3 regions of the Arthrobacter sp. NPDC058130 genome follow, and region 3 is predicted to be linked to each of the others. Evidence: riboswitches for the same ligand, from Rfam matches in the RefSeq annotation. Region 3 holds a riboswitch; each other region holds the start of a gene.
What was found. A riboswitch is a leader RNA that binds a small molecule or an ion and turns the genes downstream of it on or off. The one in region 3 is predicted to bind thiamine pyrophosphate.
Positions count from the first base shown of each region.

Region 1: linked by a shared signal. The riboswitch ahead of ACFVTM_RS19840 (ECF transporter S component) and the one ahead of thiC (phosphomethylpyrimidine synthase ThiC) in region 3 are both predicted to bind thiamine pyrophosphate.
Region 2: linked by a shared signal. The riboswitch ahead of thiO (glycine oxidase ThiO) and the one ahead of thiC (phosphomethylpyrimidine synthase ThiC) in region 3 are both predicted to bind thiamine pyrophosphate.

Region 1 is NZ_JBHVTV010000014.1:123,709-133,990, forward strand. Features, by position in the region: gene ACFVTM_RS19815 (O-succinylhomoserine sulfhydrylase) at 1-435, shown strand, start outside; gene ACFVTM_RS19820 (glutamate--cysteine ligase) at 508-1,701, opposite strand; gene ACFVTM_RS19825 (UDP-N-acetylglucosamine 1-carboxyvinyltransferase) at 1,753-3,276, opposite strand; gene ACFVTM_RS19830 (energy-coupling factor transporter transmembrane component T family protein) at 3,402-4,205, opposite strand; gene ACFVTM_RS19835 (ABC transporter ATP-binding protein) at 4,202-5,824, opposite strand; gene ACFVTM_RS19840 (ECF transporter S component) at 5,866-6,513, opposite strand; TPP riboswitch at 6,580-6,724, opposite strand; gene ACFVTM_RS19845 (heme-degrading domain-containing protein) at 6,912-7,448, shown strand; gene ACFVTM_RS19850 (DUF4235 domain-containing protein) at 7,490-7,753, shown strand; gene mnhG (monovalent cation/H(+) antiporter subunit G) at 7,837-8,220, opposite strand; gene ACFVTM_RS19860 (monovalent cation/H+ antiporter complex subunit F) at 8,210-8,488, opposite strand; gene ACFVTM_RS19865 (Na+/H+ antiporter subunit E) at 8,485-9,030, opposite strand; gene ACFVTM_RS19870 (Na+/H+ antiporter subunit D) at 9,027-10,282, opposite strand, start outside.
Region 2 is NZ_JBHVTV010000007.1:183,019-193,300, reverse strand. Features, by position in the region: gene ACFVTM_RS13965 (aminopeptidase P family protein) at 1-383, opposite strand, end outside; gene ACFVTM_RS13960 (PHP domain-containing protein) at 497-1,342, shown strand; gene ACFVTM_RS13955 (DNA-methyltransferase) at 1,438-2,310, opposite strand; gene ACFVTM_RS13950 (DEAD/DEAH box helicase) at 2,319-4,067, opposite strand; gene ACFVTM_RS13945 (RNB domain-containing ribonuclease) at 4,396-5,940, opposite strand; gene ACFVTM_RS13940 (ferritin-like fold-containing protein) at 5,982-6,653, shown strand; gene thiE (thiamine phosphate synthase) at 6,735-7,442, opposite strand; TPP riboswitch at 7,469-7,589, shown strand; gene thiO (glycine oxidase ThiO) at 7,583-8,944, shown strand; gene thiS (sulfur carrier protein ThiS) at 8,941-9,177, shown strand; gene ACFVTM_RS13920 (thiazole synthase) at 9,183-10,007, shown strand; gene ACFVTM_RS13915 (4a-hydroxytetrahydrobiopterin dehydratase) at 10,081-10,282, shown strand, end outside.
Region 3 is NZ_JBHVTV010000010.1:159,309-169,590, reverse strand. Features, by position in the region: gene ACFVTM_RS16820 (VOC family protein) at 1-861, opposite strand, end outside; gene ACFVTM_RS16815 (amidohydrolase family protein) at 943-2,079, opposite strand; TPP riboswitch at 2,160-2,267, shown strand; gene thiC (phosphomethylpyrimidine synthase ThiC) at 2,263-4,065, shown strand; gene ACFVTM_RS16805 (alpha/beta fold hydrolase) at 4,079-4,813, opposite strand; gene ffh (signal recognition particle protein) at 4,884-6,470, opposite strand; gene ACFVTM_RS16795 (glucose-6-phosphate dehydrogenase) at 6,623-8,011, shown strand; gene ACFVTM_RS16790 (P-II family nitrogen regulator) at 8,190-8,528, opposite strand; gene ACFVTM_RS16785 (ammonium transporter) at 8,525-9,886, opposite strand; gene ACFVTM_RS16780 (MFS transporter) at 10,137-10,282, shown strand, end outside.

The sequences.
Region 1 (10,282 bases), on a different contig from region 3:
CTGGAGACCATGGCCCTGCGCGTGAACCATTCCTCGGCCACGGCCCTGCGGCTGGCCGAGTGGCTCGAGGGACAGCCCGCGGTGAGTTGGGTGAAATACCCGCTGCTGCGGTCCCACCCGCAGCACGAACTCGCGGTAAAGCAGATGAAGGCCGGCGGCACCGTGCTCACGCTGGAGCTTTCGCCTTCCCCGGGACGCACCGCGAAGGAGGCAGCCTTTGCGCTCCTGGACGCGCTGCGGATCATCGACATCTCCAACAACCTTGGCGACGCGAAGTCCCTGATCACGCACCCGGCCACCACGACGCACCGCGCGATGGGCCCCGAAGGCCGCGCGGCAATCGGGCTCAGCGACGGCGTGGTCCGGCTTTCGGTGGGCCTGGAGGATGCCGAGGACCTTATCCGGGACCTCGGCCAGGCTCTCAAGCAGGTCTAGCGCTCAAGCAGGTCCAGCGCTCAAACGGGTATCGGCCCGCCGGAGCTGAGCCGGCGCCGGCTCCGGCTCGGCTCAGCCCCGGCGCACCGGGCCCAGGGACGAACCCTCGTCGAGCCGGGGCTCGGTAACGGAGCCCTGCGTGGTCATTTCGGCGGCACGTTCGACGACGGCGGGCAGCCCGCCTACCCGGAACGGCCCGCGCTGCAGTTGCGAGCCGGTGCCCTCCGCCAGGATCCGGGCGACGCCCTCCCGGACCAGGTCCAGCTCGCCCTGTTCTTCCAGCACTGGGGCCACAAAGTCCACGAGTGCCCAGACCACGTCCGTAGCCGGGGCAGGGGTGAAGGTGCCGAAGTCCAGCAGCTCCCCGCGCAGCCCGCAGTTGCTGGCCTGCCAGGCGGCCATCCGCAGCAGCAGCGTGGGCACCGGGGCGGGATCGACGCCGTCGTTCCATTCCCGCGACGCCGACTCCACGAGGGCGCGCACCAGCACGGCGATCAGCGCCGCGTCCTCGGCCCGCAGGCAGACATCGGCGACCCGGACCTCCACGGTGGGATGCTGCCGGGCCAGCCGCGCGTCGAAGTAGACCATTCCCTCGTCCATCAGGACGCCGCTTTCCACCAGCCGGGTCACCACCCGCCGGTAGACCGGCAGGCTCCCGAAAATCATCGTGGGACCGGACCCGGGCCAGCGGTTCCAGGCCTGGGTGCGGTAGCTTTCGAAACCCGTCTCCGCGCCGTTCCAGTACGGGGAATTCGCGCTGAGGGCGATCAGCACGGCCAGCTTGTCCCGGATCCGGTCCATCACGGCCACGCCTTCCTCCGGGGAATCCACGAAGGTGTGGACGTGGAGGCCGCAGGTCAGCTGGTTCCGGACTGTGAGCCCGAAACGTTCCTGCATGGTCATGTAGCGCGGTTTCGGCGTCAGGTGGGTCGCGGCACCCTGGGGTGAGGTGGCCAGGGCTGCGACGCGGCCGCCGTGGAGCCGCGCTGCCCGGTCCGCAAGCGCCCGGCCGTGCCTGAGCTGCCGCAGCAGTTCGGTGTACTCCAGGCACGGATGCGTCTGGGTCTCGATCTGTTCGAGCTTGAGCTCGTAGCTGAAGTCGGCGCCGCCCTCGTAAACCGGCCTCTGTGCCGGGAGAACCTTGGCGACCTCCGGATGCGGCAGCTGCGGAACCAGCGTTGGCAGCATGAGGTCAGCGAGGGCAAGCAACATCCCCGACTCGGGGTCCACTATCAGCAGTTCTTCCTCCACGCCGAACGTGCGCATGAATCTATTGTGCGTCAGGATCGGTCGAAACGCCCCTACACCAAAGCGGGGTCAGTCTTGGAAATACTCGATCTTGGCGCCGATGGTGTTGAGCCGCTCGGCCAGGTCCTCGTAGCCGCGTTCAATGACATAGATGTTCCGCAGCTCCGAGACGCCACGGGCCGCCAGCATGGCCAGCAGCAGGCATGCCGCAGGACGGAGTGCCGGCGGGCAGCCCACCTCGGCGGCACGCCACTTGGTGGGCCCGTTGACGTAGATTCGGTGGGGATCGAGCAGCTGCACCTGCGCGCCCAGTTTGTTCAGCTCGGTCAGGTAGATGGCCCGGTTCTCGTAGACCCAGTCATGGATCATGGTCTGGCCGTGGGCGTTGGCGGCGATCACCGCGAAGAAGGGCAGGTTGTCGATGTTCAGGCCGGGGAACGGCATGGGGTGGATCTTGTCCTCCGGCGCCCGCAACTCCGAGGGCTTGGTGGTGACGTCCACCAGTCGGGTGCGGCCGTTGCGGGCAAAGTATTCCCCCGAGACCTCAAGCCGCTGGCCCATCTGCTCGAGCGTCGCGAGTTCAATTTCCATGAACTCGATCGGCACGCGGCGGATGGTGACTTCCGAGTTCGTCACAATGCCGGCGGTAATGAGGCTCATCGCCTCGATCGGGTCCTCGGACGGGAAGTATTCGATGTCGACGTCGATCGACGGCCGGCCGGTGATCTGCAGCGTGGTGGTGCCAACGCCTGCGATTTCCACGCCGAGCATCTGCAGGTAGAAGCAGAGGTCCTGGACCATGTAGTTGGGGCTGGCGTTGCGGATGATGGTGGTGCCGCGGCGGTGGGCTGCGGCCATGATGGCGTTCTCCGTGACGGTGTCGCCGCGTTCGCTCAGCACGAAGGAGCGGTTGTGGCCGTCCGACGGCGGCGCCTGCACCGCATAGAACCCGGACTTCGCTTCCACGCTGAGGCCGAACTGGCGCAGGGCCTGCATGTGCGGCTGCACGGTGCGGGTGCCAAGGTCGCAGCCGCCGGCGTAGGGCAGCCGGTAGGTGTCGGCCTCGTCCAGCAGCGGGCCCAGGAGCATGATGACGCTGCGGGTCCGGCGGGCCGCCTCCACGTCCATCGATGCCAGGTCCAGGACGGCGGGGCGGCGGATCTGGAGGTCGTTGGCGTTGAGCCAGGTGCACTCGACGCCGATGCTGGTCAGCACCTCCACGATCCGGTTGACCTCCTCAATCCGGGCCAGCCGCCGCAGCGTGGTGGTGCCACGGTTGATGAGGCTGGCGCACAAGAGCGCGACGCCGGCATTCTTGCTGCTGTTGACGTCCACCGCGCCGGAGAGGGTGCGGCCGCCCTCGACGCGGAGGTGCGTCATTTGGGGCCGGCCCACGTTGACGATGCTGTGCCCGACGATCGCCTCCAGGCGCTGGATCATCTTTAGGCTCAGGTTCTGCTTGCCCTGCTCCATCCGGGCAATGGCGCTCTGGCTCGTGCCGAGCTCGGCGGCGAGTTGGCCCTGGGTCCAGCCCTTGGCCCCGCGCGCTTCGCGGAGCAGGAGGCCTACGTGTTCAGCAGTCGGTTGAGTCATGTCCCGAAAATATCACGCATGAGCTACGCGTTCCCGCAATTGCGGCCGGAATGGCGTCAATCTCACACAAATACCCAAACCATGCGATAACCGTCCGTTTGCGGTGGGCGTGCCGGCCGAGCCGGCTACTGCCGGGCGAGGAAGACGAGGTTCCAGGTGCCCGCGCCGAGGGCCGCGGCGACGGCGGCTGCCGCGATGCCGAGCCCGCCCAGCAGCACCCAGGCGTCGAGCCCGCTGAACGTTGACGGCCTGGCCCAGGTGCGGGCGGCGCCGCCGAACCCGCGCGCCTCCATGGTCACCGCGAGCCGCGACGCGCTCCGGATCGCCTGCACCAGCAGGCCGAAGCTCTGGCCCAGGGCGGCGCGGAACCGCTGGTAGGGGTTCCCGCTCGAGCCCACGCCACGGGCCCGCCGGGCCATGCCGATCGTCTGCCATTGCTCGGCCATGATCCCGACGAGCCGCATGGCGGCCAGGGTGCCCAGGACGAACCGGTGCGGCAGTTTTGCGTTCTGGGCCAGGGCGTCGGCCAGGTCGGTGGGGTCGGTGCAGCTCATCAGCAGCACCGCCGGCAGCGCGATCGCGAGCCCGCGGAGCATGAAGCCGATCCCCAGCTGCAGGGAGCCGGCGCTGATGGACCAGATCCCGGCGTCGACCAGGATGGACCCGGCGTCGGGCGCCAGGATGGCGGTGCTCCAGCCGCCCAGCGCCGCCGCGAGCATCAGCGGCCAGCCGCGCTGCCACAGCAATGCCACTGTGAGGCCGGCCAGCGGCAGGAGCAGCAGCTCGAAGGCCAGCGCCACCGACGCCGAGACCCAGTCGATGGACAGTGCCAGGACCAGGGTGATCAGGAAGACCGCAGAAAACTTGGCGAGCGGGTTGGCGCGGGTCAGCAGCGCGTGGTTGCCGCGGAGGCTCAGTGCGTCCCTCATGGCGAGGCCCCCTCCGTGAGTTCAAGGTCCGGGCCGGGAGCTTCCGCGGCGGCGGCTTCCCGCGGGCGGAGGCGCAGTTCCGTGCCGCCGAGGACGGCGCTGAATTCGGCGTCGTGCGTCACGGAGACGACGGCGGTGCCAGCGTCCAGGAGCTCGGACAGGAACGAGGCGAGTTCGGCCCAGGTGTTGGCATCCTGGCCGAAGGTGGGCTCGTCCAGGACCAGCACCCGGGGGTGCGCCGCGAGCACGGTGGCGACCGACAGGCGCCGCTTCTCGCCGCCGGAGAGCGTATAGGGGTTGGCGTCCACGAGTTCCGTCAGCCGGAGCCGTTCCAGCAGCTCGGCCACGCGTTCTTCGCCGTAGCCGAGGTGGCGGGGGCCGAACATGAGCTCATCGAGGACCCTGCCGGTGACGAACTGGTGCTCGGGTTCCTGGAACACGGTTCCGATCCTGGCGATCAGTTGCTGGGCCTTCCACCGGTACGGATCGGTGCCGGCGCCTCCGGGACCGCTGCTGGGACCACCGGTGAGCTCCGCCGCGGTCGTGACCGTGCCGGCGACGGGCCGCAGGAGACCTGCCAGCGTGAGCGCCAGGGTCGACTTCCCCGAGCCGTTCGGCCCGGTAATGGTCAGGGCTTCGCCGGCGCGGACCTGGGCCGATACCCCGGACTGGACCGGACGCGGCGCGATCGTGCGGAAGCGCTCGCGCAGCCCGGCCCGCCGCGGCCGCTCGCGGGACACCGCGAGGCTTTCCGCCTCCAGCAGGAGCTGCCCTAAGCCCGGCGCCCGCCGCCGCGTCCGCGTCGCCGGCACGTGGCCCGGCACCCAGACGCCGGCACCGATGAGCATGTCCCGCGCCTCGGCGAGGACCCGGTCCGGCGGCCCGTCGATCAACACAGCGGAGTCCGTGGCGGACCCGGGCTGCAGCACCACGATCCGGTCCACGAGGTCCTTCCAGACCGCCACCCGATGCTCCACGACCACCAGGGTGGCGCCGGTCTTGTCCAGGCAGCGGCCCACGGCGTCGCGGACCTCCAGGACTCCCGCGGGGTCCAGGTTGGCCGTCGGCTCGTCCAGCAGCAGCAGCCCTGGGCGCATCGCGAGGATCCCGGCGAGCGCCAGCCGCTGCTTTTGCCCGCCGGAGAGCGCCGACGTCGGATGGTCCAGCGGCAGACTGCCCAGCCCGACGTCGTCGAGCGCCTCGCCCACCCGCGGCCAGATCTCCGCCGCGGGGACGGCAAGGTTCTCGGCCCCGAAGGCGACGTCGTCGCCGAGGCGGGAGAGGACCACCTGCGTTTCCGGGTCCTGCTGCACAAGCCCGGCGCGGCCGCGCTGCGCCCGTGGCGGGGCGCCGTCGATCAGCAGGCTTCCGGTCTCGTCTGAATCTTCGGCGTCTCCCGCCGGTCCCGAAGCGCCGGCCGCGCCGTCCCCCAGCACGCCAGCCAGGGCATGGAGCAGCGTCGATTTGCCGGCGCCGGAGGGGCCCAGCAGGAGCACGCGCTCCCCCGGCCGGATGTCCAGGTCAAGGCCGCTGACGGCGGGCCGGGGCCTTCCGGCATGCCGCCAGCCCCAGCCGCGGGCCGTGACGGCGGCCGGCCGGACTCCCGGTGAAGGTCTCATGAGTCGTCTGCAGGTTTCAGCTGTAGGTTCGCGAAGTCGGCTCAGGAGAAGACGGGCTCCGTGGCGGCCTTGCGGGAGGCAAAGGAGCCCAGCACTCCGGTCTTGGCCAGGCCTCGGGTGGCGAGCCAGGACAGTCCGCCGGCAATCACTGCTCCGGAGATGGTGGTGAAAACGATGTACGCGAGCTTGTCGCCGGCTTCGTAGGCGATGTTCCAGCCCCACGGCAGGAACGAATCGTTCAGGCCGCAGAAGAGGCCCGCACCCGCCCCGGCCAGCAGCGATACCGGCAGGTTGAACTTCTTGTAGAGGAAGGCCGCGAAGACCAGCTCCGCGCCGAGGCCCTGCAGGACACCGGAGATCAGCACCGTGGTGCCGTACTGGGAACCCATGATGAGTTCGCCCGTGGCCGCCACGGTTTCGCAGAAGAGCGCTGCGCCCGGCTTGCGGATGATGAGCATGCCCAACACGGCGGGGATCATCCAGCCGCCGGCGTAGAGTCCACTGAGCGGCGGGTAGATGGCGTTGACCGGGGTTGAAATTAGGTTCGCGCCCTGGGACCAGGCCCAGAAAATGACGCCGCCGGCAACGGCGATCAAGGCGGCCACCACAATGTCCACCACACGCCAACTGTAGTTGCGGCGGGCGGATGAGCGGCTGGCGGAACCAGGCTGTGCTGAAATATCTGTCATGTCGTCCTCCTGGGGAACAGGAGGGGAGGATGCTCCGGCCGGCCGCGGCCTCCGCCGCCCTCCGCGCACCCTGAGATCTCGACTCCCTTGCGCCGGTACTAACCGGATCAGGTTCGAGGGTCTGCGGCTGTCCGCACTCTCAGCGCCCACCAGCGGTTTTCCCCGGATTTTTCCGGTGATGCCCGACGGCGGCGCTCCCCTGTCGTAAATTATTCTGCCCTTGTGGGCTGGCTCAGTTTACACCCGGACGGCCGGGTTTTCAGTGGTGTGCCGTCACAATCCGGGACCGGGCAAAGCGGGTCACCGCGGCCAGGAATTGCCGCTTGGTAGAGTCGACCTGTCGGACACCCGGACCCGCCTGCGGGCGGCCTAGTCACGCACCGGAAAGCTGGATAATTTTGACGCTCACACCAGATCCCTCCGGGGAATACGACCCCGACTCGAGCGAGCCGCAGCCGCAGGGATCCCTTGCGGCGCTCATCGGCCGCGTGCTGGCCGAGATGGAGGCCCTCCAGTTCGCCTCGTTCAGCAAGGACGACGCCCTGGACCTCGGGCTCCTCCTCGTGGAGCTGGGCAGGCAACGCTCGCTGCCCATCGCCGTCGACATCACCAAAGGCGAGCAGGTGCTCTTCCACGCCGCCCTGGACGGCGCCACGCCGGACAACGAACGCTGGATCAACGCCAAGAAGCGCACTGCAATGCGGTACGAGGTCCCGTCCCTGCTGGTGGGCCTGCGCGCCCGCGCTGCCGGCGGCAGGATCGAGGACAACGCCTGGTTCGACCAGATGGAGTTCGCCGCCCACGGCGGAGCGTTCCCCATCTACGTCCGCGGCACGGGCGCCGTCGCCGTCGTCACCGTCTCGGGCCTGCCCCAGAAGGCGGACCACGATCTTGTGGTCGAGGCCCTGCGGAACGTCATCACACCGGAACGCTAGGCTAGGGGAAGCCCCTGTTCCCGCCCGAAGGAGACCGAAGAATGAACATCCTCATCAAGCTGCTCGGCACCGGCATCAGCCTGGCGGCCGGCTTTGCCGGCACCAAGCTGGTGGACACCATCTGGGAAAAGTCCACGGGCAACAAGCCGCCCAAGGGCCACGACGACGACGTCCCCACCACGCTGCGCACCGCTTTGACGTTCGCCCTGATCTCCGCATCGGTCAGCGCCATCATCCAGGTGCTCGCCAACCGCGGCACCCAGCGCGCGATCACCCGCTTCGCCAAGACCCAGGACATCGTCTAGCCGGACCAGGCCGGCGGACCGGATCCGGCTGGCCGGACCGCCCTGGCCGGGCGGGGCCGGCCCGGTGGGGCTGACCGTTTCGGCTAGCTGGCTTCGCCGTCGTCCGCTCCGTGCTTGGCGGCCGCCTGCTGGACCACGGCCTCGAGCTCGTCGGCGGTCAGCAGCTCCGGATGCAGGTGCTTGGTCCGGTAACCGGCCCGGCCCACCATGTGGGCCGACACGGGGACGGTCAGCAGCTGGAAGAGCCACGCCACCACCAGGACGGGCCACACCCACCAGGTGCGCATCTGCAGGCCAAGGGCCGCCAACAGCAGGAACAGTCCGAGGACCTGCGGTTTGGTGGCGGCGTGCATCCTGCTCATGAGGTCCGGGAACCGCAACAGCCCGATTGCGGCGCCGAGGGACATGAGGGCGCCGGTCACCATGAACAAGGCAGAGACGGCGTCGATCACTGTTTCAGGATTCACGGACAGTCTCCCTCCGGTCAGCCACGAACCGGGCGAAGGTGACCGAGCCGACGAAGCCGATGAGGGATATCGACACCAGCAGCATCAGGTTGTTCAGGTGCCGGTTGGCGGCCATGTCGATGCACAGCGCCGCCCCGAAGATCGCCAGCAGCACGTCGGCGGCGAGGACCCGGTCCAGCAGTGACGGGCCCCGGGCGATCCGGATGATCGCCCCCAGGGCGGCGAGGGAAAGTACGACGGCGGTCACCGTCAGGACGATCTGCATCATGGGGTGGCCTCCTGGGTAAGGGCGGAGAGTTCGTCTTTGGAGCCCATGATCCTGATCAGCCCGGCCTCGGTGTCCCGGACCTCCTTGCGCAGCTTGGCCGCGTCCTGGGCGTTGCGGACGTTGATGCCGTGGATATAGAGCGTGGACGTGGACCTGTCCACCTCCACCACAAGGGATCCCGGAATCAGGGAGATCACATGCCCGGTGGCTGTGACCAGGAGGTCGGAATGGCTCCGCAGCGGCACGGCGACGATTGCGCTGACCACTTTGGGGCCGCGGGCCACGGCGAGGTACAGGACCTGGAAGCTTGCCGAGACGACTTTTCCCAGGAAGACGAGGGCGAAGGGGACGGCACGGAGCACGTTGAAGCGGCCCCCGAGCTCCACCGGGGGCAGGTAGAAGATGCGCGCCACGAGGACGGCGATCAGGGCACCGAACAGGAGATTGCCGGGGCTGAAGTCCTGCCACAGTGCGCCCCAGACGAAAACCAGCCACACCAGCAGCGGCAGTTCCTGGCGCAGCGAGATCCTTTTCCGGCTCATTTCCCGCCGCCCTGTTCCTGGACCTGCCCGGGCTGTACCTGCCCTTGCTGGACCTCCGACGGCACCGGCGGCACCGGCGCGTCCTCGCCCAGCACGGCCTGGATATAGGGGGCCCGGTTCAGCATTTCTACGGCGGACTGGTCGGCCACCCTGAACAGCGGCCCGGCAAAGACCGTCAAGGCCACGCCAAAGACCACCAGGCCCAGGGTGGAGCCCACCATGGTGCGCGGCAGCAGGGTCACGTTCGCCCGGCCGGCCCGGTCCCCGGTGGCGGCGTCCGCCGGCGCCGCCAGGAGCACAGGATCGGGGTGTTCGGCGTCCTCGGGCTTGCGCCAGAATGCCCGGTTCCAGACCCTCGCGATCGCCAGCAGGGTCAGCAGGCTCGTCAGCACCCCGCCGATCACCAGGGCATAGGCCAGGGGCGTGCCCAGCTCGACGCCCGCCTGAAGGAGCCCCAGCTTGCCCAGGAAGCCCGAGAACGGCGGGATGCCGGCCAGGTTCATGGCGGGAATGAAGAACAGGACCCCCAAAACCGGGGAGAGTTTGGCCAGCCCGGCCACGCGGTCCATGGACGAGCTGCCGCCGCGGCGTTCAATCAGGCCGGTCACCAGGAACAGGCTGGTCTGGATGGTGATGTGGTGGGCCACGTAGAAGACCGCGGCGCCCAGGCCGGCCACCGTGGACATGGCCAGGCCAAAGACCATGTAGCCAATGTGGCTGACCAGGGTGAAGGACAGGAGTCTCTTGATGTCGCTCTGGGCCAGGGCGCCGAGGATGCCCACCACCATGGTCAGCAGCGCCGCGACCATGAGCGGGGCGTTGAGCGCATCGCCCGGGAAGAGCAGCGTCTCCGTGCGGACCATCGCGTAGACGCCCACCTTGGTCAGCAGCCCGGCAAACACGGCGGTAACCGGGGCCGGGGCGGTGGGGTAGGAGTCGGGAAGCCAGAAGGACAGCGGGAACACGGCGGCCTTGATGCCGAAGGCCACCAGCAGCATGACGTGCAGCAGTGTCCGGGTGCCTTGGTCGAGGTCCCCCAGCTTGATGGCGAGGTCCGCCATGTTGATGGTTCCGGTGGCGCCGTAGACCATGGCGATCGCGATCAGGAACAGCACCGAGGACACCACCGAGACCACCACGTAGGTCACGCCGGCCCGGATGCGCGGGCCCGTTCCGCCGAGGGTGATGAGCACGTAGCTGGCCGTCAGCAGGATCTCAAAGCCGACGTAGAGGTTGAAGAGGTCTCCGGAGA
Region 2 (10,282 bases), on a different contig from region 3:
TGGTTGCCGCCGTCGTCGCCCGTGCCTTCCGGCACCGGTTCCAGGATCAGGACCGCATCCGGCTCGTGGTCCAGGCCCAGGCCGGTGAGGTGCGCGAAGGCCGAGTGCGGCCGGAAGCGGTAGTCGCAGTCGTTCGAGCGGACCTTCAGCGGGCCGGCGGGGATGACCAGGCGTTCACCTTTGAACAGGCCTGAGATGGACCGGCGCCGGGCCGCGGCGTGGCCCGCGACGGCGTCCCGTTCGGGGAGCTCTTGCGTGGCCGGCGCCCAGTTGCTGGCCATGAAGGCCTTGAAAGCGTCGGAGCTGGGCCGCTGCGAGCGGTTGTTGACGCGCTCTTCGAGGGGCTGGGAAGCGGAGATTAGGGTGTTATCTGCATCGTTCACCGTCCCATAGTCTCACCAGCGCCGCGGCTTAGGCCAACGGCGCGCCACCGCCGCAGGGCGGCCCGCCCGAAGGGTGCCGGGGCTTTGATCCGGCCATCTACTACGCTGGTGAGGTGAGGATTGACCTGCATGCCCACTCCAACGTTTCCGACGGCACCCAGGCGCCGGCCGGCGTCATTGAGTCCGCCGCCGCTGCAGGGCTCGACGTCGTGGCCCTGACCGATCACGATTCCACTGCCGGGTGGGCGGAGGCTGCCGCCGCTGCCCGGAAAACGGGGGTCGCCCTGGTCCCGGGCATGGAGATCTCGTGCCGGACGGCGGAAGGCATCAGTGTCCACCTCCTCAGCTACCTCCACGACCCCGCACATCCCGGGCTGCTCGAGGAAATCACCAAGGCCAAGGATGCCCGGCGCACGAGGGCCCAGAAGATGGTGACTCTGCTGTCGGAGGATTACCCGCTGACATGGGACGACGTGATCCACCACGTGGCACCGGGCGCCACCCTCGGCCGCCCGCACATCGCCGACGCGCTCGTCGCCGCGGGCGTGGTGGAAGACCGGGCCGAGGCCTTCGGCTCCATCCTGACCGGACGCTCGCGCTACTGGGTCCAGCACTACGCGCCGGAGCCGGCGCTCGCCGTCGCACTGGTCCGTGCAGCCGGCGGCGTTCCGGTGTTTGCCCACCCCGTCGCGTCGGCCCGCGGCCGGATCGTGGGGGAGGCGACCTACCGGGAGATGATCGACGCCGGGCTGGCCGGCCTGGAAATCTACCACCGGGACAATCCCGAGGAGGGCCGGACGTTCCTCCGCCGCATCGCCGAACAATACGGCCTGCTGGTCACGGGATCCTCCGACTACCACGGCGCAGGGAAGCCGAACCTCCTGGGCGAGAACCTGACCACGCCCGAAGCCTTTGCCCGCATCGAGGAAATGGGCACCGGATCCTCCGTGGTGCGCTGAGCCCCGGCCCCACGTTGCCCTATCACTTTTGGTCCCTCAGAGGCCCGAATAGCCACCAAAAGTGATAGCGCAACGGCAAGAAAAGGGTCAGGCGGTCAGGCTGTCGGGAACGACGTGAACTGCGCTTTCGCGGCCAGGCGCTTTGTCATGACGTCGACGGCTGCCAGATTCTGGTCCACACACACGAACCTGCGGTCGAGTTTCGCGGCCACGGCTCCGAGCGTGCCGGAACCGGCGAAGAAGTCCAGGCACCAGTCGCCCGGCCGGCTCGACGCCGCAACCACGCGGCGGATGAGCCCCTCCGGCTTCTGCGTGGGGTACCCGGTCTTCTCCTTGCCGGTCGGCGAAACGATCGTGTGCCACCAGACGTCCGTGGGAAGCTTGCCGAGCTCGCGCTTGGCGGGCGTGACCAGCCCGGGCGCCATGTACGGCTCACGGTCCACCTCGGCGCTGTCGAAGTGGTACTTGGCCGGGTTCTTGACGTAGACAAGGATGTTGTCGTGCTTGGTGGGCCAGCGGTACTTGGCCCGTGCACCGTAGTCGTACGCCCAGATGATCTCGTTGAGGAAGCATTCCCGGCCGAAGATCGCGTCCAGCATGACTTTCGCATAGTGCACCTCGCGGTAGTCCAGGTGCAGGTACAAGGTGCCATCGTCCGCGAGGAGCCGCCAGGCCTCCACGAGCCGGGGCTCCAGGAAGGACCAGTAGTCGCTGAAGGCGTCGTCGTAGCTGTGCAGCGCGCCCTTGATCGTGTCATAGGACCGGCCCTTGAACCCGACGCGGTCACCCTCGCCGCCGGCATTGAGCACCATCTTGGTTTCCTGGCGCTTCTGGACCCGGCCGGTGTTGAAGGGCGGGTCCACGTAGATCAGTGTGAAGGCGCCGTCCGGCAGCGTGGGGAGGTATTCCGCGTTGTCCGCGTGAACCACCAGGTTGCTGCCGTCCGGCGCCCAGACGGTCTCAGTCATGGAGGGGATTAGGCCTCGGCGCCGCTCGGCTGTGCGTCGCCGCCGGCAACAACCTCGCCGTTGCGCCGACGGGTGCGGGTCCGGCGGCGGGCACGGGTTGCCCGGTCCACCTCGGTCGGGGCGCTGGCCGAAGCCGCCCGCGCCGACGCGGGGGCCGATGAGGTGGTCGGTGCCGAAGCCTCAGCCGGGGCGGCGTCCGCAGCGGCCGAACGACGACGGCGGGAAGCCGGGCGTCCGCCGTTTTCGCCGGCACCGGAGCCGCCGCTGCGGCGGCCCTCGCGGCCGCCTTCACGGGAGTCCCGACCGCCGGAGCGTGCGCCGTCGCGGGAGGAGCGTCCGCTGTCCTTCGCGCCGCCGGAACGGGGGGAGTTCTTCTTGCCGGTTTCGCCGAGGTCCTCGAGGACCTCCGCGTCGACGCCAGCCAGAACACGTTTGTCGCGGGGCAGCCGGCCCTTGGTGCCCTCGGGGATGTCGAGTTCCTCGAAGAGGTGCGGCGAGGAGGAGTAGGTCTCCACCGGCTCGGGGACGCTCAGGCCCAGGGCCTTGTTGATGAGCCCCCAGCGCGGCATGTCGTCCCAGTCGACAAAGGTCACGGCCGTGCCCTTGTTGCCGGCGCGGCCCGTGCGGCCCACGCGGTGCAGGTAGATCTTCTCGTCCTCGACGCACTGGTAGTTGATCACGTGCGTGACGTCGTCGACGTCGATGCCGCGGGCGGCGACGTCAGTGGCCACCAGGACGTCCACCTTGTTGTTGCGGAAGGCACGCAGTGCCTGTTCGCGGGCGCCCTGGCCGAGGTCGCCGTGGATGGCGGCCGCAGCGAAGCCGCGGTCCACGAGTTCCTCGGCCACCTTCGCGGCGGTGCGCTTGGTCTTGGTGAAGATGATGGTGCGGCCGCGGCCGCGGGCCTGCAGGATCCGGGCTACAACCTCAACTTTGTCCATGCTGTGCGCACGGTAGATCAGCTGGCGGATGTCGCGCTTGGTCAGGCCTTCGTCGTCCGGGTCCGCGGCGCGGATGTGCGTCGGCTGGCTCATGTAGCGGCGGGCCATGGCGATGACCGGCCCGGGCATGGTGGCTGAGAACAGGAGCGTCTGGCGGACGGCGGGCGTGCCGGCGATCAGGGTCTCGACGTCCGGCAGGAACCCGAGATCCAGCATTTCGTCGGCTTCGTCGAGGATGACGGTCCTGACGTTCTTCAGGCTCAGGTGCTTCTGCTTGTAGAGGTCGATCAGGCGGCCGGGGGTACCGACAACGATTTCGACGCCGTTCTGCAGCGCCTCGACCTGCGGCTCGTAGGCGCGGCCGCCGTAGATCGTGGCGATGCGGGCGTTGCGCTTCTTGGCGGCGTTCTCGAGGTCCTTGGCCACCTGGACGGCGAGCTCGCGGGTGGGCACGATCACCAGGGCCTGCGGGGCGCCGGGAACGGCCAGTTTGTCGAAGCCGGCGTCGTCACGTCCGACGACGCGCTGCAGCGCCGGGATGCCGAAGCCGAGGGTTTTGCCTGTACCGGTCTTGGCCTGGCCGATGATGTCATGCCCGGCCAGCGCGACCGGAAGCGTCATGGCCTGGATCGGGAACGGGTGCGTAATGCCGGCGTCGGCCAGCGATTCCACGATGTCGGCGCGGACGTTGAAGTCGGCGAAGGTCTTTTCGGCAATCTCGTGCGGCTTTTCGTCCGAGATGATGGTTTCTTCGGGCTCGATGGTCTCCGTGCCGGAATCATCGATCAGAAGCTGGTGCGTGTGCAATTCGCTCACAGGGGAGTTTCCTTATTCATTTTGGGCTGCGCTGCTTGCTCAACGGGGCCGGCCAGTGGCCGTTCCGGAGCACGCTCGGGCGCGCAAGCAAATCCAGTGGAAGCCGATCGCGGGCTATCTAAATGCTGGCACTGGGGACCAGCGGGTGGATCTCAAGATCGCGTAGGGGCGGGCTTGTTGAATTCGAAAATCATGGAAATCAACGACCGGGCATCCATTTCTACTCCTCCAGTCTAGCTGTACCAAGGGCGGATCCTCGACTGGACCCGTGATGGCACCGCGGGAGTGCGCCCGGCAGCGGACCCCCAGCGCGCCGGCAGTGGGGCCCTCAGCCCACAAGCTCCAGCTGGATTTCGCGGGTGGCGATGTCCGAGGACACCACCCGGACCCGGACTTGAGTGCCCGGTTCCAGGTCGCCGGGGCAGCGTGCGGTCACGGCGGGCTCGGCGATCTGGACCATCCCGGACGGGCCGTTGCCGTTCCCGTTTCCGTTGGCCTTGCCGCCGTTCCCATTGCCGTTCGCCCTGCCGGCCGTGCCGCCGTTCCCATTGCCGTCGCCGCTGGCGCCGGTGGTGCTCTTCACCGGTTTGGAACCGGAGATGACGACGGCGTCGAATTCCTGGCCGACGTGGTTGACGAGCAGGGCCGCCTCCACGGTGTCCAGTGCCAGCCGCTCCAGCTTTGCGGCGAGCTGGTCCGACGTGCCCATGATGGCCGGGAGGGACGGCAGGGCCGCCCGGGCCCAGGCCGGAACCTCGGTGCCGTTGCTCAGGGCTTCGCAGATCACCAGCACGAAGCGGTCCACCAGCCGCCGCAAAGGCGCCGTGGAATGGGCGTAGGCGGCGCCGATGGCAGACTGGAGGGCGGCTTGGGGCACCGTCCCGTCGAAGTGCGTGTACCCGGCGCCACGGAAAAGCATGCCGGCCGAATGCACGATTGCCAGCTGCCGGGGGTCCGTGGGGTCCAGGGTCCGCAGATACTCGCCGTAGCCCATTTCTCCGTCCCAGGGCTTGCCGAGGGCATGGGTCTGGCGGTGGAAATGCCGCAGTGACGCCTCGTCCGGGGCGGGCATGGTGCGCAGGATGCCGACCTTGCCCTGGAGCATGAGTGCGGCGGCCGCCATTCCGGTCATGAGTGAAATCTGGGCGTTCCAGTCCTCCACCGGCAGCGGCGGGGCCGCCACGATCCGGTAGCCGCCGTCGGGCAGTTGCTGGATCTCCTGTTCCGGCATGTTCAGGCTCGCTCCGCCGCGCAGGCGTTCGAGCTCCACCCGCTTGATGCCGACCTCTTTGAGCAGCTGCAGCACGGGCGCGGCCGTGCCGGCGTCGAGTTCGGCCTGGACGGCCTTGTAGCTGAGTTTCGCGCGGCTGCGGACCTGGGCCCGGCGGACAAGGACCGATGTCACCTCTGCCGCGGCGTCGAGCCCGAACTCCCAGACGAATGCCGAGCACAGCTGGCCGGCGAGCAGGCTGCCGGCGGCCTCGCTGATGATCTCCGGATGCAGCGGAATCCGGCCGTCCGGGGTGTAGAAGGTCTGCCCGCGGCGCCGGGTCTCGGCGTCGAGCGCCCCGCCCGGGGCGACGAACGACGGGACATCGGCGATCGCGTAGAACACCTTGTAGCCCTCGCCGTCCCGTTCGATGAACAGGGCCTGGTCGAGGTCGGTGGACGAGGCCGGGTCGATGGTCACGAACTCGACGTGCGTGAGGTCCAGGTCCGGCAGCTTGTGCTCGGCCACGGCCGCCGCCGCGTCGCGCAGCACGTCTTCGGGGAACGGGCCGGGCAGTTCCAGCGTGGTGCGCAGCGCCTTGAGAGCCCCGGCCAGCTGGTTCTGCTGCTCGTGGACACTGGGGGTCAGGCGATGATGGGACACGAAAATCAGGGTAGCCCGATTTCCGCCATTAGTCTTGGATCATGAGCGCAACTCCGGACGATCCTGCCCTCTACAACAGCTTCCTGGCGGATCTGCTGGGAGTGATGGCGTACGGCGAGCTTTCCGCCTTCGAACGGCTCTCCTCCAGTGCCGGGTACTCGCCCACGCTGCATGACCGTGCCGTACTCGGCAGGATGGCCGTGGCGGAGTTCCAGCACTACGAACTCATCCGCGCCCGGCTCGAGGACATGGGCCTGGACACGGAGGCCGCCATGCTGCCGTTCCAGCCCTCGGTGGACCACTTCCACGAGCTCACACGCCCTGCGGACTGGTACGAAGCGCTCATGAAGGCCTACGTGATCGACACGGTCTCCGCGGACTTTTACGGCGCCGTCGGCATGTACGTCGACGCCGGGACCCGGGAGCTGATCGGGCAGGTCCGCTCCACCGGTGAGTCCACGGATGTGTTGCAGGAGCGCCTCAAGGCGGCCCTGGCCGATGACCCCCGGTTGGCGTCACGCCTGGCGCTGTGGGCCCGGCGCCTGCTGGGCGAGGTCCTGAACCATGCCCAGCGGGTGAGCCTGGAGCACGCGTTCCTGGGCGGGTTGTCTGGACTGGACGACGCGGAGGCCAAGGCGCTGGTCGGGGGGCTGACGGCCGAGCTCGCAGCGAACCATGCGCGTCGGATGGCAGGGCTGGGGCTCCCCGGCTAGGTTCAGGACAGGCCGCAGCCCCGGGCAGCGTCAGCCCCGGGCAGCGTCAGTACCGGCCGGGAGATCGTGCGGGGGACCGGCTCAGGAATCCGCGGCGTCCAGCGCCGCCAGCAGCGCACCAGCGGCGTGGGCGGGATCATCGGCGTCGGTGATTGCCCGGACCACCACGATCCGCCGGGCACCGGCGTCGACTACCTGCTCCACGTTGCCGAGGTCGATCCCGCCGATCGCGAACCACGGCAACAGGCTTTCCGCCCGGGCGTCGGCCTTCCCGGTGCCCTCGCCGTCCGGCTGGCCAATCGTCTGGGCAGCGTAACGGACCAGGTCGAGGCCGACGGCGGCGCGTCCTGGCTTGGTGGGAGTCGCCCACACGGGCCCCACGCAGAAGTAGTCCAGTCCCTTGCGGCCGGGCGAGGCAGCAACGGCGGCGTCAACCTGTTCCGGGGTGTGGGTGGACAGGCCGATCACGGCGTCCTTGCCGAGGAAGCCGCGGGCCGCGTCCAGTGAAATGTCCTTCTGGCCGATATGGAACACCGGCGCCCCGGACAGGGAGGCGATGTCCGCCCGGTCATTGACGGCCCACAGCCGTCCGTGGCGCCGCGCCGCGGCGTGCAGGACCTCCAGGAGTTCCAGTTCCTCGGCAGCCTCGAGCGACTTGTCGCGCAGCTGGATGATGTCCACCCCGCCGGCGAACGCGGAGTCCACGAAGTCCTCGAAGTCGCCGCGGTCCCTGCGGGCGTCGGTGCACAAGTAGAGGCGGGCGGTGGTGTGGAGGTGGTCCTGGCTCATGGGACCAGCCTAGTTCCTCTAAACTGGGCGCATACCGCGGGAGCCCGCAGCAGCCATGTCGCCGCTGCTCGGCTGAGAGGGCGTCAGAGCCGACCGCTTGACCTGATCCGGCTAGTACCGGCGTAGGGAAGGAATTTTTCATGGGCACGCAAGTAGGCACACAAACTGGGCGTGAAGCCGTGGCCGCAGATGACGCCACCGCCCGGGATTGTGACACGGGACCCGTTTCCACTGATGGAATCACCGCAGGGGACAGCACCGCAGGGGACAGCACCGCAGACGTTGCCGTGATCGGCGGCGGGGTGATCGGCCACGGCATCGCGTTCGAGGCCAGCCGCGCCGGACGGTCCGTGGTGCTGATCGACGATGCCCCCGGCAGCGGGGCGAGCTGGGCCGCGGCCGGCATGCTTGCCCCCGTCAGCGAGCTGCACTACCAGGAAGAGCAGCTTCTGGAACTGATGCTCGAGTCCTCCCGGCTGTGGCCCGGATTCGCCGCCGGTGTCGACGCCGGACCTGCCGGCCCGGACGCCGGTCCCGCCGGCCCGGACTCCCGGGCCGGTACGGGGTACTTGACGACGCCGACCCTCGCCGTCGGGGCCGACGCAGCCGACCGGCGCGCGCTCGCGGACCTGAGGGAAGTCCAGCGGGCCTGCGGCCTCAGCGTGGAACCCCTCACAGTGCGCGAGGCACGGGGCCGGGAGCCGTTGCTGAGCCCCGGCATCTCGTGCGCCTTCGACATCCCGGCCGACCATCAGGTGGATCCGCGCCTGCTGGTCGCCCGGCTTGCCAGCGTCGTGGCGTCGGAGGGCCGCGGCAGCTTCATCCGGCAGCGCGCGGCAGGGCTGCTGTGGCAGGACGGCACGGTTGCAGGGGTCCGCCTCGCCGGTGGCGGTACCGTGCGGGCCACCGAAACCGTGGTCGCCAACGGGCTCGGCGCCGCCGACCTTGAAGAATTGCCCGCCGGGCTGGCCCTGCCGCTGCGGCCCGTCTACGGCGACATCCTCCGGCTCCGCGTGCCCCCGCATCTGCAGCCGCTGCTCACGGCCACCGTGCGGGGCATGGTGCGCGGGGTCCCGGTGTACATCGTCCCCCGCCAAGACGGCACCGTGGTGATCGGCGCCACCCAGCGCGAGGACGGCCCGTTGGATCCGCACTCGGTTTCGGCCGGCGGCATCTACCAGCTGCTGCGGGATGCCCAGCAGCTGGTGCCCGCGGTTGCCGAGCTGGAGCTGCTGGAAGCCGCGGCGCGGGCGCGGCCCGGCACACCGGACAACGCCCCGCTGCTGGGACGCGTCGGCCGCCCGGACGGCGGGGATGTCCCAGGACTCATCATCGCCACAGGTTTCTTCCGGCACGGCGTCCTGCTCACCCCGGCGGCTGCCGCCGTGTGCCGGCAACTCATGGACGGGACGCCGGACCCGCGCTGGGCCGGATTCCGCCCCGACCGTTTTTCCCGCATCCCGGATACGTCCGGGGACAGCCCCCAGAAGGAAGCAGCATGAACATCAGACTGAACGGAACGGAGCAGAGCGTCGCCGACGGCGCCTCCGTCAGCACGCTCGTCAGCCAGCTCACGGGCCGGAGCATCGGCCCCGACGGACAGGCCGCCGACGGCCGGAAGCTCGGTGTCGCCGTGGCCCGCAACGCCGAAGTGGTGCCGCGCAGCCAGTGGCACGCCACGGCGCTCGCCGACGGCGACGACGTCGAACTTGTCACGGCAGTCCAGGGAGGATGACCAGCATGAACGAGACCACGTTGGCAGGAGCACCGGCCGTGCAGCTAAGCGGGGCGGTGGCCGATCCGTTGGTGATCGACGGCGTGACGCTCGGCTCCCGCCTCATCATGGGCACCGGCGGCGCGCCGAGCCTGGACGGCCTGGGTGCGGCGCTGGTTGCCTCCGGAACCGAGCTGACCACGGTGGCGATGCGCCGTTATTCGCCAGCGGAGACGGGATCGCTGTTCCAGCTGCTTGAGGACCACCAGATCCGGGTGCTGCCCAACACTGCCGGCTGTTTCACCGCCAAGGACGCCATCCTCACCGCCGAACTGGCCCGCGAAGCCCTGGAAACGGACTGGGTCAAGCTCGAAGTCATTGCCGACGAGCACACCTTGCTGCCGGACGCCGTCGAACTCGTGGACGCCACCGAACAGCTCGTGGCCCGCGGCTTCAAGGTCTTCGCCTACACCAACGACGACCCCGTGCTCGCCCTCCGGCTGGAAAACCTCGGCGCTGCGGCCGTGATGCCGCTGGGCGCCCCGATCGGCACCGGCCTGGGCATCCTGAACCCGCACAATATCGAGCTGATCGTCTCTCGGGCGTCCGTGCCGGTGGTGCTGGATGCCGGGATCGGCACGGCCTCGGACGCGGCACTGGCGATGGAACTTGGTTGCGATGCCGTGCTGTTGGCAACGGCCGTGACCCGGGCCCAGAATCCCGTGCTCATGGGGGAGGCCTTCAAACACGCTGTCATCGCCGGTAGGCTGGCAAAAAAGGCTGGCAGGATTCCGCGCCGCGAGCACGCCCTGGCGTCCTCGGCGATGGAAGGCCGGGCCGAGTTCCTGTAGGTCGGGGTCCGGCTTCGACCGCCAGCCAATTCGCCGAACCAGCCTATCCGCCGAATCAGCACAGGAGCCTGCAGTGGCAGCCACGGACGACGTCCTTACCCGGCCACAGATCGATGAGGCCCTGGCGGGCCTTCCGGACTGGAGATACCGCCTGGGCGGCCTGGTGACGGTCTACAAGAGCCCGACGTCGGCCGCGGCGCTGGAGCTCATAGCCGCCCTCGGGCGCGTGGCCGAGGACCAGAACCACCACCCGGACCTGGACTGGCGCTACAACC
Region 3 (10,282 bases):
CCGGATCCGGTTGCGCCACGGGTCCTCGAAGCGCAGCTCGGCGCCGGTGTGGTGCGAGTCGACGCCGCCGGCCTTGAGCCGGTCCGCCAGGGCCCCGACGTCGTCGCCGGACGGCACTTCGATGAGCACCTCGCCCAGGCCCAGCGTGTCGCGCCGGGGGCCGGCACCGCGGCTGTTCCACACGTTCATGGCCATGTGGTGGTGGTAGCCGCCGGCCGAGACGAACAGCGCCTGGCCGTGCCAGCCGGCGGTCTTCTCGAAGCCGAGCGTGCCGACATAGAACTCCTGCGCCGACTGCACGTCGCCCACCTGGAGGTGGACGTGCCCGACGCCGGCGGCCGACTCGCGCTGGCCGGTCACGGACGCCTCGGTCAGGTACTGCTGCAGGTAGCGCTGCGGCGGCAGGGCGAGGCTGTCCATGACAACGTTCTTGCCCTCCCAGGACCAGGCCTCCCGCGGCCGGTCCCAGTACAGCTCGATGCCGTTGCCCTCGGGGTCGTTGAAGTAGAAGGCCTCACTGACGAGGTGGTCGGCGCTGCCCGTGAAGGACTGGGGCTCGTACTGGGCCGCGGTGGCAACGGTGGCCGCCAGGGAGTGCTGGTCCTCGAAGAGCAGGGCGGTGTGGAACAAACCGGCCTCGCCGCGGGAGGGAAGATTCAGGCCGGGGGCGGGCGCCAGGTGGACCAGCGGCTTTCGCTTGCGTCCAAGGTAGAGCCCGCCGTCCTGGTCGGCCACGATCTCCAGGCCAACGGCACGCTGGTAGTAATCAGTCATGAGCTTCATGTCGCCGACCTTGAGCATCACAGTGCCCATGGTGAGTTCGGCAGGCAGGAGGTCCTGGGTGCTGGCTTCTGCGGTCATTGAAACGCTCCGGGGGTTCTAGGGCCACCGGCTCTCGGTGACTCCGCATAAGGTTAAAATACTTGAAGCTTCAATTTATTCCTAGTGGCCGGCTGGGGTCCAGGCAGGGCCCGGGCCCGCTGCCGGGGACACGTCCCGGCGCACCTCCCGCCCGCGCAGCACAATGTGCTTGAGTTGCCGGAGCGTGGCCGGATTGCTCCGCGGATCCTCGGCGGTGACCAGGACATCGGCGTTTGCCGCTTCGACGATGGATTCCGCGCCAAGCCACGCCCTCGCGGACCAGTTCGCGGCGTCGAGGGCTGCCGCGGCGGGAAGGCCTGCGGCGTGCAGGGCCTGGATCTCGTCCACAATCCGGCCGTGGCTGATCACGCTTCCGGCGTCGGTCCCGGCATAGATGGCCAGCCCGGCCTCGTGGGCTTCGAGGACCCGCTCGGCGCGCCGCTCCCACAGCGAGCGCATGTGGGCGGCATAGCGGGGGAACTTGGCCTCCGCCCGCGCCGCGATGTCCGGGAACGTGGCGATGTTGATCAGGGTGGGCACGATCGGGACGCCCTGTTCGAGGAAGCGCGGCAGGTGCCGCGGCAACAGGCCGGTGGCGTGCTCGATGCAGTCGATCCCGGCGTCGAGCATGTCATCCAGGGTGTCTTCGGCGAAGCAGTGCGCGGTGACGCGGGCCCCTTCATCGTGGGCGGCCTGGACGGCGTCCTTGACCGTCCGGGCCGGAAAGCTGGCGGCGAGGTCGCCGGCGTCGCGGTCGATCCAGTCCCCCACGAGCTTGACCCAGCCGTCGCCGGCACGGGCCTGCTTCCGGACGGCCTCGACGAGATCATCGGGCTCGACCTCGACGGCCAGGCCCCGCAGGTAGCGCCGGGCCCTGGCGATGTGCCGGCCGGAGCGGATGATCCGGGGAAGGTCCGCTCGCTGCTGGAGCCAGCGGGTGTCGTGGACGGCGCCGGCATCGCGGACCAGCAGCGTCCCGGCGTCGCGGTCCGCCAGCGCCTGGGATTCCGCGGTGGCCTCGGAGACGTCCCCGCCCGGGCCGAGGCCGATGTGGCAGTGTGCGTCCACGAGCCCGGGAATGACCCAGCCGTCCAGCACGAGGTCCGGCGCGCCAGCGGGACGGTCGAAGGTCAGCAGGCCGTCCACCGACCAGAGCCCGCGGCGCTCCTGGTCCGCCGCGGTGAGGATCGGGCCGGTGAACTCGATGATGCTGGTCATGGCCTCAAGCCTAATCCGCATGACGATCCGGCGGCCACGTCACACTCGGCAGGGTTCGCGACGGCCTGTGGTAGCTTCGTTTACGACCACACGGGTGCCCTTGCAGGGGCTGAGATCGGGCTAGCGCAGCCTGCGACCGTTGAACCTGTCCGGGTAATGCCGGCGAAGGAAGTGAGTAATCCTTTGAGCACCACAGAAACACAGCACAGCCCTGCCCAGAATGAAGCAGCCCCCACCCAGTCGCTGAAGTCCCACTCGCTGGCCTTCACCACGGACCCGGAGCATGGCATCCGCGTCCCGGTGACCGAGATTGCCCTGCAGCCCTCCCCCGGCGGCGTCGCGAACGCCCCGTTCCGGGTTTACCGCACGGCCGGTCCCGGCAGCGATCCGGTCCGCGGACTGGAGCCGTTCCGGGCGCCCTGGATCGAGGCGAGGGCGGACACCGAACCCTACGCCGGCCGGGAACGGGAGCTGCTCGACGACGGCAAGTCGGCGGTCCGCCGGGGTGCGGCATCGGCCGAATGGCAGGGCGGACGCCCGGTGCCGCGCCGCGCCGTCGAGGGCCGGACCGTCACACAGATGCGCTATGCGCGCGACGGCGTCATCACCCAGGAAATGCGGTTCGTCGCGCTGCGCGAGAACTGCGATGTGGAGCTGGTGCGCAGCGAGGTGGCCGCGGGCCGGGCGATCATTCCCAACAACGTCAACCACCCCGAATCGGAGCCGATGATCATCGGCAAGGCCTTCCTGGTGAAGATCAACGCCAACATCGGCAACTCGGCTGTGACCAGCTCCATCGCCGAGGAGGTCGACAAACTCCAGTGGGCCACGCAGTGGGGCGCGGACACGGTGATGGACCTCTCCACCGGCGATGACATCCACACCACGCGGGAGTGGATCATCCGCAACTCCCCCGTCCCCATCGGCACCGTCCCGATCTACCAGGCCCTGGAGAAGGTCAACGGCGAGGCGAACGCCCTGACCTGGGAGATCTTCCGGGACACCGTGATCGAACAGTGCGAGCAAGGCGTGGACTACATGACCATCCACGCCGGGGTGCTGCTGCGCTATGTGCCCCTGACGGCCAACCGGGTCACAGGCATCGTCTCCCGCGGCGGCTCCATCATGGCCGGCTGGTGCCTGGCGCACCACCAGGAGAACTTCCTCTACACCCACTTCGACGAGCTGTGCGAAATCTTCGCGAAGTACGACGTCGCGTTCTCCCTGGGTGACGGGCTGCGGCCCGGCGCCACGGCGGATGCCAACGACGCGGCGCAGTTCGCCGAGCTGGACACCCTGGCCGAGCTCACGCAAAGGGCCTGGGAGTTCGATGTGCAGGTCATGGTGGAGGGCCCCGGGCATGTGCCGTTCCACCTGGTCCGGGAAAACGTGGAACGCCAGCAGGAACTCTGCAAGGGCGCGCCCTTCTATACGCTCGGTCCGCTGGTGACCGACATTGCGCCGGGCTATGACCACATCACCTCGGCGATCGGCGCCACCGAGATTGCCCGCTACGGCACCGCCATGCTCTGCTACGTCACGCCCAAGGAACACCTCGGGCTGCCGAACAAGGACGACGTGAAGACCGGCGTGATCACCTACAAGATTGCCGCCCATGCCGCGGACCTCGCCAAGGGCCACCCCGGCGCGCACGAACGCGACGACGCCCTGTCCAAGGCACGGTTTGAGTTCCGCTGGCGGGACCAGTTCGCGCTGTCGCTGGACCCTGTGACGGCGGAGACATTCCACGACGAGACGCTTCCGGCCGAGCCAGCCAAGACCGCGCACTTCTGTTCGATGTGCGGGCCGAAGTTCTGCTCCATGCGGATCAGCCAGGACATCCGGGATGAGTACGGTTCAGCGGATTCGCAGGCGGCACTGGCGCAGCTGGCGGCAGACATGCAGGCGAAGAGCAACGAGTTCCTTGCCTCCGGCGGCAAGGTCTACCTGCCGCAGCCTTCCGTGGGGGAACCCGCGGCGCTTTAGGACCCGCAGCGTCCTACGAGGCCCGGGCGTGCTGGTGCCGGCTGACCTCGGCGATGAACGACCGGATGATCCGGTCGCCGTCGGCTGAATCCTGGGGCCGGTGCCCGCCCGCGGCCGTGCGGTGCAGGGCGCCGGTCTCGCGCAGGTACCCGGCGATTTCCTCATACAGCGGTTCCCAGCCGCCGGTCAGCACCAGCGTCGGCACGCCCGGCACGATCTGCAGCGGGGCCTCCCACGGCGGCGCCTGCAGCCGGAGCCGGCGCGCCGCCCGTAGCGCCTCCGGCGTCGTGGCCCCCGGGGCATCCGCCGCAAACGCGCGGCGGATGAACTCGCGCTGGAAGTCGTCGTCGCTGAGGTTGTGCCGGACGTCGAAGAGCGGCTGCATGAGCGCCCGGTGCGCGGCGGTGGCCGGGAGCTCGGCGGTCAGCGACAGGCAGGCCGGCTCCACCAGGGTCAGCGACTGGACGAGGTCGGGCCGCTCGACGGCGGCCATCATGGCGGCGATGGCGCCCTGCGAGTGGGCCACCACATGGCCGCCGGCCTCGCCGCGGCCATCGTCCGCCAGCGACGCGAGCACGATTGCGGCGTCGGCGGCGAAGTCGGTTTCCAGCGGTTCCGCGACGGCGTCAAAGCCGTGCCGACGCAGGAACAGCGCGTCGTAGTCCAGCGCCATTCCGTGCTGCTTGGGCCACGCTGCAGCGCCGAAGCTGCCATCCCCGTGGACGAAGACTACGCGCTGCTTGAACATGGTCTAACCCTATGGCAATCGAGAGCCGATGCCGCCGGCGACACAGTCCCGGCGGCATCAGCAGCTGCGGCTACTTGCTGCCGCCGAGGAACTTGTCGAAGCCCTTGGGCAGGTTCAGCTGGGACGGATCGAAGTCGCCGCCCTGCTGGCCGAACGACGCTCCCGTGGGCAGCGCCTTGGCGCCGGCCGCACGCCGGGCCTCGGCGTCACGCAGTTCCTGCGCGGCCTTGGCCGGGTTGCCGGAGCGGGCCTTCTTCTTCGGCGCCGTCTTGGCTCCCTTGCGGGCCCCGCCGCCGCCCATGCCGGGCATCCCCGGCATTCCGGGCATGCCGCCGCCGGCCGCCATCTTCTTCATCATCTTCTGGGCCTGGGCGAAGCGCTCCAGCAGTCCGTTGACCTCGGAGACGTGCACGCCGGAACCGCGGGCGATGCGGGCCCGGCGGGAGCCGTTGATGATCTTCGGAGCCACACGTTCGTGCGGGGTCATCGAGCGGACAATGGCCTCGACCCGGTCGATCTCGCGCTCGTCGAACTGCTCAAGCTGCTGCCGGATGTTTTGCGCACCCGGCATCATCATGAGCATTTTCTTCATGGAGCCCATGTTGCGGATCTGCTGCATCTGGGCGAGGAAGTCATCGAGCGTGAAGTCTTCCTGGTCGGCGAACTTCTTCGCCATCCTGGCGGCTTCATCCTTGTCCCAGGACTTCTCGGCTTGCTCGATCAGGGTGAGGACGTCACCCATGTCGAGGATGCGCGAGGCCATCCGGTCCGGGTGGAAGAGCTCGAAGTCGTCCACGCTTTCGCCGGTGGACGCGAACATGACCGGCTTGCCGGTTACCGACGCGACGGAGAGCGCGGCACCGCCGCGGGCGTCGCCGTCGAGCTTGGACAGCACTATGCCGGTGAAGTTGACGCCCTCATCGAAGGCCAGGGCCGTGTTGACGGCGTCCTGGCCGATCATGGAGTCGATCACGAAGAGGACTTCGTTCGGGACGATCGCGCGGCGGATCTGGCGCGCCTGCTCCATCATGTCTGCGTCGACGCCGAGACGGCCGGCGGTGTCCACGATCACGACGTCGTGGAGGGTGCGCTTGGCTTCCTCGACGCCGGCACGGGCGACGGCGACCGGGTCACCGGCGGGGTGGTCCAGCTCGGTGGACGTGGCGCCCGGGTGCGGGGCGAACACGGGCACGCCGGCGCGCTGGCCGACCACCTGCAGCTGGGTGACGGCGTTGGGGCGCTGGAGGTCGCAGGCCACCAGCATGGGGCTGTGCCCCTGGGACTTGAGCCACTTGGACAGCTTGCCGGCCAGCGTGGTCTTGCCGGCACCCTGGAGGCCGGCGAGCATGATGATGGTAGGCCCGGTCTTGGCGAGGCGGATCCGGCGGGTCTCGCCGCCGAGGATCTCCACGAGTTCCTCGTTGACGATCTTCACGATCTGCTGGCTCGGGTTCAGCGCACCGGAGACCTCGGCGCCGAGGGCACGCTCGCGCACGCGGCCGGTGAACTCCCGGACCACGGGCACGGCGACATCGGCGTCCAGGAGGGCACGCCGGATCTCGCGGACTGTGGCGTCAACGTCCGCCTCGGTCAGGCGGCCCTTGCCACGCAGATTCTTGAAGGTTGCTGTCAACCGGTCAGAGAGTGAATTGAACACGCGCCGTGCACTTCTTTCAGTGGATGTACAGGTGGCGGCCGGTGCGGCACGCCAGCGTCGCGGCCGGTGTTCGCCTGGGCGAACCGCCGCGACAACAGGACTCGACTATCTAGGGTACCAAGATGCGCCTTCAAGATGGCATGCTGGCTTAGGTGACCAGCCAAACAACTGTAAAAACCCTGCTCATCCTGGGCGCCTCCGGCGATCTTACCGGCAGGCTCCTGTTGCCGGGGCTGGCCCGCCTGGTGGCCCGGGGCCGCGCCGACGGCCTCACCCTGGCCGGGGCGGGATCGGACGCCTGGACGCCGGAGCAGTGGCTGGGCCGCCTCGAGGACTCCTTCGCGGACGAGGACGCCCAGGCCGATGCCCACGGCAAGCGGGAGCTCAAGCGGATCCGCCAGGACAGCACCTACCACCAGCTCGATGTCACGGCCGAGGGCCAGCTTGCCGGGCTGCTCGCCCGGCTGGAGGGCCCCGTGGCGGTCTACTTCGCCCTGCCGCCGCGCGTCAGCCAGCTCGCGTGCGAGGCGCTCTCGCTGGGGGACGTGCCCGCGGGCACCCGGCTGGTCATGGAGAAACCGTTCGGCTCGGACGAGCAGTCGGCACGGCACCTGAACAGGACGCTGGCCGCGCTGGTCCCGGAGGACCACATCCACCGGGTGGACCACTTCCTCGGCAAGGCGACCGTCCTGAACATCCTGGGCCTGCGCTTCGCGAACACGTTCCTGGAGCCGGTGTGGAACCGGCAGCACATCGAAAAGATCGAGATCATCTTCGACGAGGACCTCGCCCTCGAAGGCCGCGCCCGCTACTACGACGGCGCCGGCGCGCTCCGCGACATGATCCAGAGCCATCTGCTGCAGATCATGGCCCTCATGGCTATCGAGCCGCCGGCCTCAGTGGACGAACGCGACCTCCGCGACGCCGTGGCCACCGTGCTGCGGGCCAGCAGCATCCAGGCCCCGTACCGCCAAAGCACCCGCCGGGCACGGTACACCGCGGGTTCGATCGACAGCCGGAAAATTCCGGACTACGCCAAGGAGGACGGCGTGGACGCGTCCCGGGGCACCGAGACGCTGGCCGAGGTCCAGGTGCAGATCGAGAACTGGCGCTGGCAGGGCGTGCCGTTCATCCTGCGCTCGGGCAAGGCGCTGGGCAAGAAACGCAAGGAGGCCGTGGTGACCTTCCGGCCGGTGCCGCACCTGCCGAAGGGCTTCACCGGCGTGGACGCCCCCAACCAGCTGCGGATCGGTTTTGGCCCCGACACTCTGCAGTTCGACGTCGACGTGAACGGCCCGGGCGATGTCCTGAGCCTGGACCGGGCCACGCTGCAGGCCGAACTGAGCGCCTCCGGGCTCCTCCCCTACGGTGAAGTGCTGGAGGGCGTCCTGACCGGTGATCCGCTGCTCTCGGTGCGGGCCGATACCGCCGAGGACTGCTGGCGCATCCTGGCGCCGGTGTTGAAGTCCTGGACCGCCGGGCATGTCCCGCTGGAGGAATATCCGGCCGGGACCTCGGGCCCGGACGGCTGGCCGGCGTAGCCCCGGAACCAGCGCCGGAGTCTTTCAACAGCGGAGTCTTTCAACAGCGGAGTGTTTCAACGGCAGAGTCTTTCAACAGCAGACACGACAAAGCGGGCCGGATGCCATTTCAGGCGTCCGGCCCGCAGTGTCAGCGCCGCGTTATCTGTTCCCAGTTCCGGGGCGGAGCGGGGAGCAGCTAGATCGCTGCCGAACCGCGCTCTCCGGTGCGGACCCTGACAGCCTCGAACACATCCATCGTCCAGACCTTGCCGTCGCCGGCCCGGCCGGTGTTCGAACTGGCGATGATGACATCGAGGATGTCGTCCGCCTGTTCGTCGGTGGCCAGGACTTCGACCCGGATCTTGGGCAGGAGGTCCACGTTGTACTCGGCCCCGCGGTACACCTCGGTATAGCCGCGCTGCCGGCCGTAGCCGCTGGCTGCACTGACGGTGAGGCCCTGCACACCGTAGGCTTCCAGGCCTTCGCGAATTGCCTCAAGCTTTTCCGGACGGACGATTGCCGTGATCAGTTTCATGCCCCCACACTTTCCTTACCCGTTGCGTTCTGCTTGCCGTTGGACGAAACATCCACGGGTGAAACGGTCTCTTCGCCCTGCGGCTTGCCGGTGATCAGTTCGTGCAGCGGCTGGAAGCTGCCGCCGTGCCCGCCGACGCCGAACTCGTAGGCGGTCTCTGCGTGCAGGCTCAGGTCCACACCGACGACTTCCTGTTCCTGGGAGACCCGGAAGCCCATGAGCTTGTGGATCGGGAAGGCGATGATGAAGGTCATCACGGCGGTGAACGCGATGGCCATCAGGGCCGCGAGGGTCTGGGCGACCAACTGGGTGGTGCCGCCGCCGTAGAACAGGCCCGCAGCGCCCTGGGTCGGGGTGGCGAGGAAGCCGATGGCCACGGTGCCGATAACACCGGCGACGAGGTGGACGCCGACGACGTCGAGTGAGTCGTCGTAGCCGAACTTGAACTTCAGGCCGACGGCGAGCGCGGAGGCCAGACCGGCCACGACGCCGAGGGCGATCGCGCCGAGCGGGGACACGTTGGCGCAGGCAGGGGTGATGGCGACGAGGCCGGCGACCACGCCGGAGGCGGCACCGAGCGAGGTCGGGTGACCGTCACGGAAGCGTTCCACGGCGAGCCAGCCGAGCATGGCGGCGGCCGGGGCGGCCAGGGTGTTGATCCAGATCAGGCCGGCCTGCTCCACGGTCGCGGCGGCACCGGCGTTGAAGCCGAACCAGCCGAACCACAGGATTGCGGCGCCGAGCATGACGAACGGAATGTTGTGCGGGCGGTGGTTCGGGTCCTTGCCGAAGCCCTTGCGGTTACCAATGATCAGGACCAGGATCAGGCCCGCGACGCCGGCGTTGATGTGGACCACGGTGCCACCGGCGAAGTCGATGACCGGCGCGAACGTCTGGCCGAACCAGCCGTCAGCGGAGAACAGCCCGCCGCCCCAGACCATGAACGCGAGAGGTGCGTAGACGAGGGTGGCCCAGATGGGGGTGAAGACCACCCAGGCGGAGAACTTGGCGCGGTCAGCGACTGCGCCGGAGATCAGGGCCACCGTGATGATGGCGAAGGTGGCTGCGTAGCCAACCTTGAGCAGATCAGCAGGCTCGGTGAACCCGTGCAGGCCGAAGTGGCTGAACGGGTTGGCGAAGATCTGGAAGAAGTTGTCCTCGTTGCTCGTAGCCATCGAAGCGCCCCACAGGACCCACATGATGCCCACGGTTCCAATGGCGACGAAGCTCATCATCATCATGTTCAAAGCCGACTTGGCGCGAGTCATGCCGCCGTAGAAGAATGCCAGGCCCGGGGTCATGAACAGCACGAGTGCCGCGGCGACCAGGAGCCAAACGAGACCTGCGGTGAGTTCCATGGTCTACGTCCTCTCTTGCAATAGGTGCGGACGAGTCCGCCGGTCCCAACGCATTATTTGCGTTCTACAACGAGTTTCGCGGGGCTGTGTTTCGCTGGCTGAGGATTTAGATTGCCGGGTTGTTACAAGAACCTCCCGGACGTAAATGGTGCATCTCACACTTGTTACGGTTATGTTTCATCGGTTTAATTTCCGCGCTTGAAAGACCCGCCGCCAGCCGGCCCCGCAACAGCCCAAGGACGAACGCAACATGAGCAACACCTCCCGCCCCGCCGGCGAAGCCGCAGCCAAGGTGCCCCCACCGGCTCCGGGGCGGTCCCGGCTGCCCCGGGACATCAAGGTGATGCTGGTAGCGGCCTTCCTGATCGCCATCGGATTTGGCCTCGTTGCACCGGT